DNA from 3 places in the Paraburkholderia sp. J69-1 genome. Region 2 is predicted to be linked to each of the others. Evidence: predicted binding sites of a transcription regulator. Region 2 holds the regulator's gene; each other region holds the start of a gene.
The links. Region 2 encodes LexA, which represses DNA repair genes until DNA is damaged. Its sites were predicted from a motif close to ACTGTATNNNNATACAGT; they were not measured.
Positions count from the first base shown of each region.

Region 1: the regulator LexA is predicted to act here: its motif matches at 1,542-1,559, upstream of U5A67_RS34220 (PA0069 family radical SAM protein).
Region 3: the regulator LexA is predicted to act here: its motif matches at 2,056-2,073, upstream of imuA (translesion DNA synthesis-associated protein ImuA).

Region 1 is NZ_CAJMZG010000025.1:131,435-134,709, reverse strand. It holds gene U5A67_RS34230 (D-amino acid dehydrogenase) at 1-783, opposite strand, end outside; gene U5A67_RS34225 (Lrp/AsnC ligand binding domain-containing protein) at 962-1,450, shown strand; gene U5A67_RS34220 (PA0069 family radical SAM protein) at 1,585-2,751, shown strand; gene U5A67_RS34215 (NINE protein) at 2,764-3,234, opposite strand.
Region 2 is NZ_CAJMZG010000011.1:166,088-169,362, forward strand. It holds gene U5A67_RS21605 (DUF2939 domain-containing protein) at 61-744, opposite strand; gene U5A67_RS21610 (hypothetical protein) at 834-1,205, opposite strand; gene lexA (transcriptional repressor LexA) at 1,262-1,912, opposite strand; gene U5A67_RS21620 (sulfate ABC transporter substrate-binding protein) at 2,216-3,259, shown strand.
Region 3 is NZ_CAJMZG010000040.1:20,216-23,490, forward strand. It holds gene U5A67_RS39125 (DNA polymerase Y family protein) at 1-1,407, opposite strand, end outside; gene imuA (translesion DNA synthesis-associated protein ImuA) at 1,331-2,044, opposite strand; gene U5A67_RS39140 (SOS response-associated peptidase family protein) at 2,429-3,275, shown strand, end outside.

The sequences.
Region 1 (3,275 bases), on a different contig from region 2:
GAGCATCTTCGTCGAGAACGAGCCGAGTGCGAGCACGTAGGTATCCGCGCGCACGACTTCAGCGCCGCACTGCACACCGGCGACGCGATCGCCTTGCATGACGAGACCGTCGATCGGCGTGTTGTAGCGGAACTTGACGCCAAGTTCGGCGGCCATGGCGGCGAGGCGCGTGGTGAAGAGCTGGCAGTCGCCGGTTTCGTCGCCGGGCAGACGCAGGCCGCCGGTGAGCTTGTGCGAGACGGCGGCGAGTGCCGGTTCGGCGCGTTGCAGTTCGGCCGGGGTCAGCAGTTCGTACGGAACGTTCGCGTCCTTGAGCACGGCGATGTCTTTCTGCGCGCCGTCGAATTGCTGCTGGGTGCGGAACACCTGCAGCGTGCCGCCGGTGCGGCCTTCGTACTGGATGCCGGTGTCGGCGCGCAGTGCCTGCAGGCAGTCGCGGCTGTATTCGGCCAGACGCACCATGCGGCCCTTGTTGAGCGCATAGCGCTCGGCCGTGCAGTTCTGCAGCATCTGCCACATCCATTGCAGCTGGAACTTCGTACCGTCGAGGCGGATGGCCAGCGGCGCGTGCTTTTCGAACATCCACTTGATGGCCTTGAGCGGCACGCCCGGCGCGGCCCACGGCGCCGCGTAACCCGGCGAGATCTGGCCGGCGTTCGCAAAGCTCGTCTCCAGCGCCGGACCGGCTTCGCGGTCGATCACCGTGACTTCATGGCCCGCGCGGGCAAGATACCAGGCGCTGGCCACCCCGACCACACCACTGCCCAACACGACGACTCGCATAGCTGCTCCACCAGTTAGATTTGTTTGGGCTACGCCGCTTTGCCGGGCTGGAACGCCTGTTTGGGGCGTGTGCAGCGCGCAAGGCATGAAAAATCGGATGTAGCCAGTGATATCGACTATGCTATTGTTCAACGTCCAGATTTTGTTATTGTATTTTTCAGATTTTCAGGAAAAAAACATGAGAACGCAGCGTCAGCCGGTTCGCGCACTCGACCGGCTCGATCACCGCATCCTGAAACTGCTCCAGGAAGACGGCCGCATGGCCATGAAAGACCTGGCCGAGCAGGTGGGGTTGTCGGTGACGCCCTGCATCGAGCGCGTCAAGCGCATGGAGCGCGACGGCGTCATCACCGGCTACTACGCGCGCGTGAATCCCAACGTGCTGGGGGCGGCGCTGCTGGTGTTCGTGGAGATCACGCTCGATCACAAGAGCGGCAATATGTTCGACCAGTTCCGCCGCGAAGTGCAGAAGATTCCCGAGGTGCTCGAATGCCATCTGGTATCGGGCGATTTCGATTACCTGATCAAGGCGCGCATCGGCGAGATGGCGGATTACCGCAAACTGCTCGGCGATATCCTGTTGCAACTGCCGGGCGCGGTGCAGTCGAAGAGCTATGTGGTGATGGAAGAGATCAAGGAAACGCTGACGATTGCGGTCGGCGAATAACGAGACGAACGACGAGGCGAACAACGAGACGAACAACGCGGCAGGTAGCGCGCCTCGGCCCTGTTTTTCCTGCTCGACAAAGCGGTTAAGTACTGTATATTTGTACAGTACTTAACCGCTTTGTACCTTGAGCCGTGAACACCCCGGAATCCGAACGCGAGCCCGAACCCGAAACCTGGTATCCCGTTGCGCCGCCTGCGCCGCGCAAGGGGCGTGGCGCGGTCACGAACCTGCAAGGGCGCTACGAAGTCGATCAGCGCGAAGCCTTCGACGATGGCTGGCTGCACGAGGCGCCCAAAGAGTCTGAAGAGGGCGAAGCGCACGACGAAGGCCCGGCGGATGTTCTACGCACGCAGGTCTTCGACGAACGCGCGAAAAGCATTCTGACGCGCAACCAGTCGCCCGATATTCCGTTCAGTGTTTCGCTCAATCCGTATCGCGGTTGCGAGCACGGTTGTATCTACTGCTTCGCGCGGCCCACGCACAGTTATCTGGGATTGTCGCCGGGGCTGGATTTCGAAAGCCGTCTTTACGCGAAGATCAACGCGCCCGAACTGCTCGCGCGCGAACTCGGCAAGCCGTCCTACGAGCCGGAGCCCATCGCGCTCGGCGTCAATACGGACGCCTGGCAGCCCGTCGAGCGCGATCTGCGTCTGACTCGCCGCGTGATCGAAGTGCTGGCCGCGCATCAGCATCCGTTCGCGGCGATCACCAAATCGTCGCTGATCGAACGCGATATCGACCTGCTCGCGCCCATGGCGCAACGCCGGCAGTTCATGGCCGCCATCACCATCACCACGCTCGACGCCGATATCGCGCGCACGCTGGAGCCGCGCGCCGCCACGCCTGCGCGCCGTCTGCGCACGATCCGCACGCTCGCGCAGGCGGGCATTCCGGTGGGCGTGAGCATCGCGCCGGTGATTCCGTTCGTCACCGAACCGGATATGGAGCGCGTGCTCGAAGCCTGCGCCGAGGCAGGTGCGACCAGCGCGAGCTATATCGTGCTGCGTCTGCCGTGGGAAGTGTCGCCGCTGTTTCAGGGCTGGCTGGAAGCGCATTTTCCGCAGCGTGCGGCGCGCGTGATGAGCCGTGTGCGCGACATGCGCGGCGGCAAGGATTACGAATCGGATTTTTCGCAGCGCATGAAGGGCACGGGGCTATGGGCCGATCTGCTCAAGCAGCGCTTTCATCAGGCCGTGAAGCGGCTCGGGCTCAACGAGCGGCGTCACGGCATTCTCGATATGTCGGAGTTCATGCGCGAAAAGACCGTGCGCGACAAGCCGCAACTCGACCTGTTCTAACGCGGCTTCGCGTTACTGCGAGATCGCTTTGGCCGCTTCCACCTGCGATTCGAAGTACGTCTGGAACGACAGCGCGAGGCCGGTCATCAGCAGGAACGCGCCGATCAGCAGCGAGAAGATCACCACGAAGATCACGGTCCAGCCCGAACCGCTCGCGCGCTTGCCGGCGAAGGCGGGGTTGAACTGCGCGTCCCACTTTGCATCGGGACGCAGGCCGTAGACGATCGCGGCCAGAAACGCCGACAGCAGCGAAACCGCGCCGATCACCGCCAGGCCCCAGCCGGGAATCGACGCGCGTTCGCTGGCGACGAGCAGCATCACGCCCGGAATGCCGAGCAGCGTGCCGGCGATATGAGCCCAGCCCCACACGTCGCGCGGGCCATACAGATAGAAGCGATGAGCGCCGAGGCTGCCCAGCAGAAAGGCGAGAGCGGCAGTGAGCGTTTTGTTGCGAAAGCGTGCGGGATTGTTCTGATTGGACATGAGCTGGCGGGTTGTCTCGGACGGCACGTACATGTAGAGCG
Region 2 (3,275 bases):
CAGGCACTCACATGCGCCCAGTCGCAATGGCTGGGCGCGTAGCGGTTCAATGGCGTTCGATTAATTGGCCGCGCCGTTGCCGGCATTCGCGTTGTTCAATTCCACCGCAGCAAGCTTCCACGAGAAAAGCCCGTGCCGCTGAAGGATGGCGGCATAGTGCTCGCCGCTCGCGCTGCGCTGCCATGTCACGGCGAATTCATTGAGGCTGCGATAACCCGCCGAGGTTTGCGCACGCGGTGGCGCTTGCGACGTATCCGTATTGGCGGGCGCGGGTTGCTGCGCCGGCGGCGCTGTTTCAGCCGGTGCCGATGAAGCCTGCGTCCCGGGCGGCGGCGGTGCCGGGCGATCGCCGGGCTTGCCCGTGGGCGGCATGCCATTGAGCAGCGCCGCCACACCTTCAGGCGTCGCGTACGCATCCACCAGCGGCCCGATCAACGCCGAGCCGATCACCGCGCCCAGCATCAACAGCGGATTGCTACTGTGCTGCGCGTGAATGCGCTCCTGCAGCATCTCGCCCACCTGCTGCTTGAGACTCACGCGCAACGCCGGGTAATCGACGTATTCGTTCAACGCGACGGCGTCGCGCGCATCCGCCGCCTGCTTGAGGTGGTTGAGCGCGATGTACGGCGACGCATAGCCATAGCCGAGCGCCGCGACAACGGCCACCGCCGCGACTGCAATCGCAACGGGTTTCTTCCAGTTCGAGGACGCGCCTGAAGGCGTGGAGACAGTCGGATGGGTCATCGGGCAGGGCGGCCCCGCGCGAACGGGGCAAAAGTTCAATCAGGGTGTTGACCGCCCGCGCGCCAGAAAATTTCCCATGAAACAGCTTGTTACTTCGCCAGTGCCACCGGCATGTCGCCGGTTTGTTCGGCGATGCAACGGTCGAGCGCGCGGCACACCGCATCCATCGTACCGACCATGATGAGGCGCGACGGACCGTGATAGACGCGCACCGGCGCGCGGCGATCCGGCTGTTCCGTATTCAGCGTGCTGTTGAGCGACACGCGCGCGAACGCAGGTTGTGCCGACGGCAGGGGCGGCAGTTCCGGCGTGTACGTCTCTTCAGCGGTGTTCTCGAAGAGCGAGCCATTGAGCGCTGCCGCCGAGGCGCGCGCGTCGCGCAATGCACACGACGCGATCCCGCGCAGATGGCGCAGACGGCCGAATTGACGGAAGGGCAACAGGCGGGCAAGGCGTTCCATGACTCTCTCTCCAGAAGATGCGCGGACCAGGCGCTGACAAGGCGCGGTCGGAATTATCAGAATTCGGTGGGACGGATCAGACCGACGGCGATGCCTTCGAGCGCGAATTCAGCGCTGCCGGCGGCGACGAAGATGTTGTCGTAGTCGGGGTTTTCGGCGATCAGCTCGATACCGTTGGGCTGACGCTTCAGACGTTTCACGGTCACGTCGTCGCCCAGACGCGCGACGATGATCTGGCCGTCCTTCGCTTCGGCTTTCTTCTGCACGGCGAGCAGGTCGCCGTCGAGGATGCCCGCGTCGCGCATCGACAGGCCGCGCACCTTCAGCAGGTAGTCGGGGCGGCTCGAGAAGAGCGCCGGGTCGCACGCATAGTTCTGCGAAATATGTTCCTGCGCGAGGATCGGGCTACCCGCGGCCACGCGGCCAACCAGCGGCAGCGTGAGCTGCATGATGCTTGCGTGCGGCAGCGTGAATTGATGCGGCAGGTCGTCGGGCCCCGGCATCAGGCGGATGCCGCGCGAGGCGCCCGCAGCCAGTTCGATCACGCCCTTGCGCGCCAGCGCGCGAAGGTGCTCCTCAGCGGAGTTGGCCGAGCTGAAGCCGAGTTCGGCAGCGATCTCGGCGCGCGTGGGCGGAAAGCCGGTGCGCTCGATCGCGCGGCGGACCAGATCGAAAACCTGCTGCTGTCGTGCGGTGAGTTTGGTCATGTCGACACTGTATGTTTGAACAGGTAGCTGTATTTTTATACAGTACTCGCCGCTTTTCAAGTGTTACTTGAGGTTTGTCGTTTGGGTGGCGCTACAACGGCGTTTTGCGATGGTCTGACGGACGAAAACGTGCTCCGACAGCCGATTTATCCGCGCTTACCACTTTTGCGTATTAAAAAATGAAAAAACATCATTTTTAATAATGTAAGCCAATCGCTAGACTGGCCTTCATCGATCGCCGCACAGACAAGAACGCGGTGGCGCGCAGCACCACACGGCACACGACAACACGGAGAAAGCGGGATGAAACAAGGCACTACGGGGCGCGGCTGGTTCACGACACTGGCGGCAAAACTGGTTATCGGCGCGGCGCCGCTGCTGGGCATGGTCGCGATGGCGCCGGCTGCGCACGCGGATACCTCCCTGCTCAACGTCTCCTACGATCCGACGCGCGAGCTGTACCAGGAGGTCAACGAAGCCTTCATCAAGCAGTGGAAGGCCAAGACCGGCGAAACGCTCACGATCAAGCAGTCGCACGGCGGTTCGGGCGCGCAGGCGCGCTCGGTGCTCGACGGCCTGCAGGCCGATGTGGTGACGCTGGCGCTGGCCTGGGACATCGACGCACTGGCCAACAAGGGCATCGTCGCGAAGGACTGGCAAAAGCGTCTGCCCGATAACGCCTCGCCGTACACCTCGACCATCGTGTTTCTTGTGCGCAAGGGCAATCCCAAGCACATCAAGGACTGGGACGATTTGACCAAACCGGGTGTGTCGATCGTCACGCCGAATCCGAAGACCTCGGGCGGCGCGCGCTGGAACTACCTTGCGGCCTGGGCGTATGCGGAACACCAGCCGGGCGGCAACGACCAGAAGGCCAAGGAATTCGTCACGAAGCTCTACAAGAACGCCGGCGTGCTCGATTCGGGCGCGCGTGGCGCGACCACCAGCTTCGTGCAGCGCGGGATCGGCGACGTGCTGATTGCCTGGGAAAACGAGGCCTTCCTGTCGCTCAAGGAGTTCGGGCCGGAGAAGTTCGAGATCGTGGTGCCGTCGGTGAGCATTCTGGCCGAGCCGCCGGTGGCCGTGGTCGACAAGGTCGTCGACAAGAAAGGCACGCGCAAGCAGGCCGAGGCGTATCTGCAATTCCTCTATAGCGAGGAAGGCCAGGAGATCGCCGCGAAGAACTTCTACCGTCCGCGTTCGGACAAGGTGCCGGCGGCGCTCACGGCGAAGTTCCCGAAGCTCAAACTCTACACGGTGGATGACACCTTCGGCGGCTGGACCAACGCGCAGAAGACGCACTTTGCCGATGGCGGCGTGTTCGACTCGATTTATCAGCCGCAGTAAGAGTTGCAATACGAGC
Region 3 (3,275 bases), on a different contig from region 2:
TTCGCGGTAAATCCAGTAGCAGCTCTTATCGGCGGCCTCCGCAACGTAGTAGTCGCGCGTCACCGCTTCGCTGTCGTGCCATCCTGCTTCGATGCGCTCCCCAGTCGACACGAGCCTGAGCGGCGAGCCGTAGAACGGTCGATGGTTCTTCATCATGAGCTTGATGGGTTCTTCGAGCAGCCAGGTCGGTCGCGGCAGGCCAAGGGGCGGTGCCTGCACCTTCGCATCGTTCTGGATGGGCACCCAGCGATTCGCCTTTTCCGGCCGGTGGTCGGAAGTCGGAGCCGCACGCTCGACATTCTCCGTGCCGAGCCGCGCAACCAGCAGCTCGATAAGACGATTGTGGTCTTCAGCTGAGCCACCTGGGTCGGGAAAGAGCGAATCGCTCGGTGGCTCGGCGGCCTGCACGCTGGACGCGGTCAGCCGGACCGCCAGGACGGCGGCCGGCAGTTCGGCACGACCAAGGCGCTCCTTCAGCAGACGAACGAGGTGCTCCTCGTGCCATGTCGGTTCCGCAAGCGCGATTTCGAGAGCGGTTGGGTCAATGGCTTCGCGGCCGCGCTCATGCTCCAGCAACACCGTGGCGTGCGTCAGCGCGAGCTGCTGCGCGCTCAACCAGCCGCACATCTGCACGATAAGCCGCTTCGACGAAAAGAGGATGGCGTCGGCATGTTCGACACGGTCGGGAAGCTCAGTGCGCGCGCTGAACGTGGGCGGCATTTCAAGCCACTGGTAAAGCTCGGGTGAGAGGCCATACGCGCGGTCGAGCGCGTCGAGCAACCCCACACCACAACGCTTCTTCAGGCCCGCGCGCGGCAGGCGACGGATGTCCGCGAGCACCCGGCAGCCCAAGCCCTGGAGCCAGTCAGCGAAGCCACGCAGCTCCGGCACGACCGTGAACGGCAGTGCGTTGAGGTTCCGCTCGAGCGAGGGCATCTTGAGTACGCGGCAGCCGCCGCGCTTTGCGAGCAGCCACGCACCTTGACCAGTCGGTGCGACGCTCATGCGAATCGTCACGCCGATGGACTTTACGACGTCGCGCATCAACGCGCAGACTCGGCGGATACCACCGAAGAGACGCAGGCTGGCCGTCACGTCCATCACGATGGTGTCCTCATCGCAGACCGCGACTTGAGGCGAGAATCGCAGCAGACCGAAGGCGACCTCGCGCTGCATGTCGCGTTCGCGCTCGATGCTCCGGTGGTACATCAGAGCGTCGGGCGACAGCGTCGTCACACCACCCCGCTTCATGCCCCTCAGCACACCGGCTTCCCGCGCTATCGAATCTGCTACCACCACCTTGTCGCGCTCCAGCACGACGCACCCGTGCTCAGTGCGAGGTGACCACCTCGGACGGAATACCTCCAGCGAAAGCCTGGGCAGGAAGATGGCGACGAACACGGCCATAGGGGCTGAGCAGAATCGGTGACGGTTGCAGGGTGATGGAGAGCGTTTCGGTTCTGGTTGGGCCCCGTCGCTTGACGACATCGACGACGAGGCCGCCGTCAGCCGGTTTGACGGCCAGCCGCAGCGTGGCGGGCGAAGAATCCTGCGCACTGGCAAGCGGCCGGATGAGCACAAGGAACGTTTCCGATGCCTGTGCCGCCAGGTGTAATCGCCTGAGAGCTTCGGTCCTGATGTGCTGCTGCCAGAGAATGAGCGCGCCGCAGCTCTTCGCCTGAAGCACCCGCTCCGCACACCAGAGTGCGTCTGCCGTTCTCGGTGCGCGCAGTCGCATCAGCCGTTCGACCGGCACGCCGAGATAGGCGAACGCCAGCGAATTGGGGACATGCGGCGGCTGCAGGAGCGCAATCGGTCGTGAGCTCAATTCCGAGAGCGCCGGCTTCAGCAGCCGCATCTCGCCAATCCCTGGTTGCTGAACCAGCAGTTCGACAAGTGCACCCAGTGGCCAGCCGCCGCCGGGCAGTTCGGCCGACAGGGCCGCGTAGCCGGTGTCGACCGTTCTGCCGTGGACACGCGCGAGCTGCGCCCCGCGCCACAGCGCTGGGTGAATCGACTCGACGTGTTGGAGCAAGGCGGCCATTGTTGAAAAAAGCTGTATGGATGTACAGTATCGTATATCAAAAACCTGCTTTGTGAAGTGCCCCTTTTTGGTCGCGACGGGAGACGTTGATAGACATGCCTGTGCGCAAGCACCCAATGGCAGAGATTGCGGCGTTCGTGACCGAATTGCGCCGCGCGTTCGGGGATGCGACCATTGACGAAGCAGTTGCCCGCGGCAAGGCGGGCGAGCCGACTTTTTTCGCTAGGGAGAACGGCCTGACGGTCGGCACGAAATCGGTCGACCCGTTTAGCAGTTGGCGAGTCGACGGCAGCGGGTGCGACGGGTCATGCATCGGGACCGACATACGGTGCAGTCAACGCAGGTGATTGAGCGGGCAACCGCATCGACCAACGGAGATGACGAATGTGCTACTCGGCTCAAATCTGGGCGGACTATCGCCGCTACGTACGGACCTTCGGTGCGCACATGGACATTGCCGAGTTTGCGCGCCTCTATTTCCTGCAGGCCGAAGGGAGCAGCGCGAGGACGCCGAAGGCGCTTGATGATGCGTTCCTTGACCCGCAGACCGACGGCGAGCGGGAGATATGCCAGCTCATCGAGAAGACGCGCGCCGGGCAGAAGACGAAACTCGAGCAGGACCTCTTTCAGCAGCGCACCCGCCTGACCGAAGCGGAGCGCAAGCTTGAATCGAAGGTGACGAAGGCAGCAACAGAAAGCCGGCGCATCGCCACCGACAAAATTGAGGCCGCACTACGCCGCATTGATGACATCAATCGGACCGAATCGAAGCCGCGCGACTCTCGCATCTTCCCGGGATACTTCGCGCCGGTGCTGGGGATGGAAAACGGTGAGTATGTGGTCAGGCCGATGCGATACCAGTGCCGCATTGCGGGCACGCCGGCCAGTTTCGATGTGAAATATCCTGGGACATACAATGCCCGCAAAAATTCATTGGAAGGCTTCTGGAAATCGTGCTTCGGCCACACGCACGGCGTGTTGCTCGTTGAGGTCTTCTACGAGAACGTGAAGAAGGCGAAGATGGAAGGCACGGTGCTCGAGACGCATGAGAAGGACGCGAACGTTGTCCTCGAGTTTCGCCCCAGCAACCGGCAACTGATGCACGTGGCTTGCCTGTGGTCGCGATGGACGAAACCGGGCGAGCCAGACCTTCTGTCGTTTGCTGCCATCACCGATGAACCGCCGCCGGAGGTCGAAGCGGCCGGCCATGACCGGTGCATCATCCCTATCA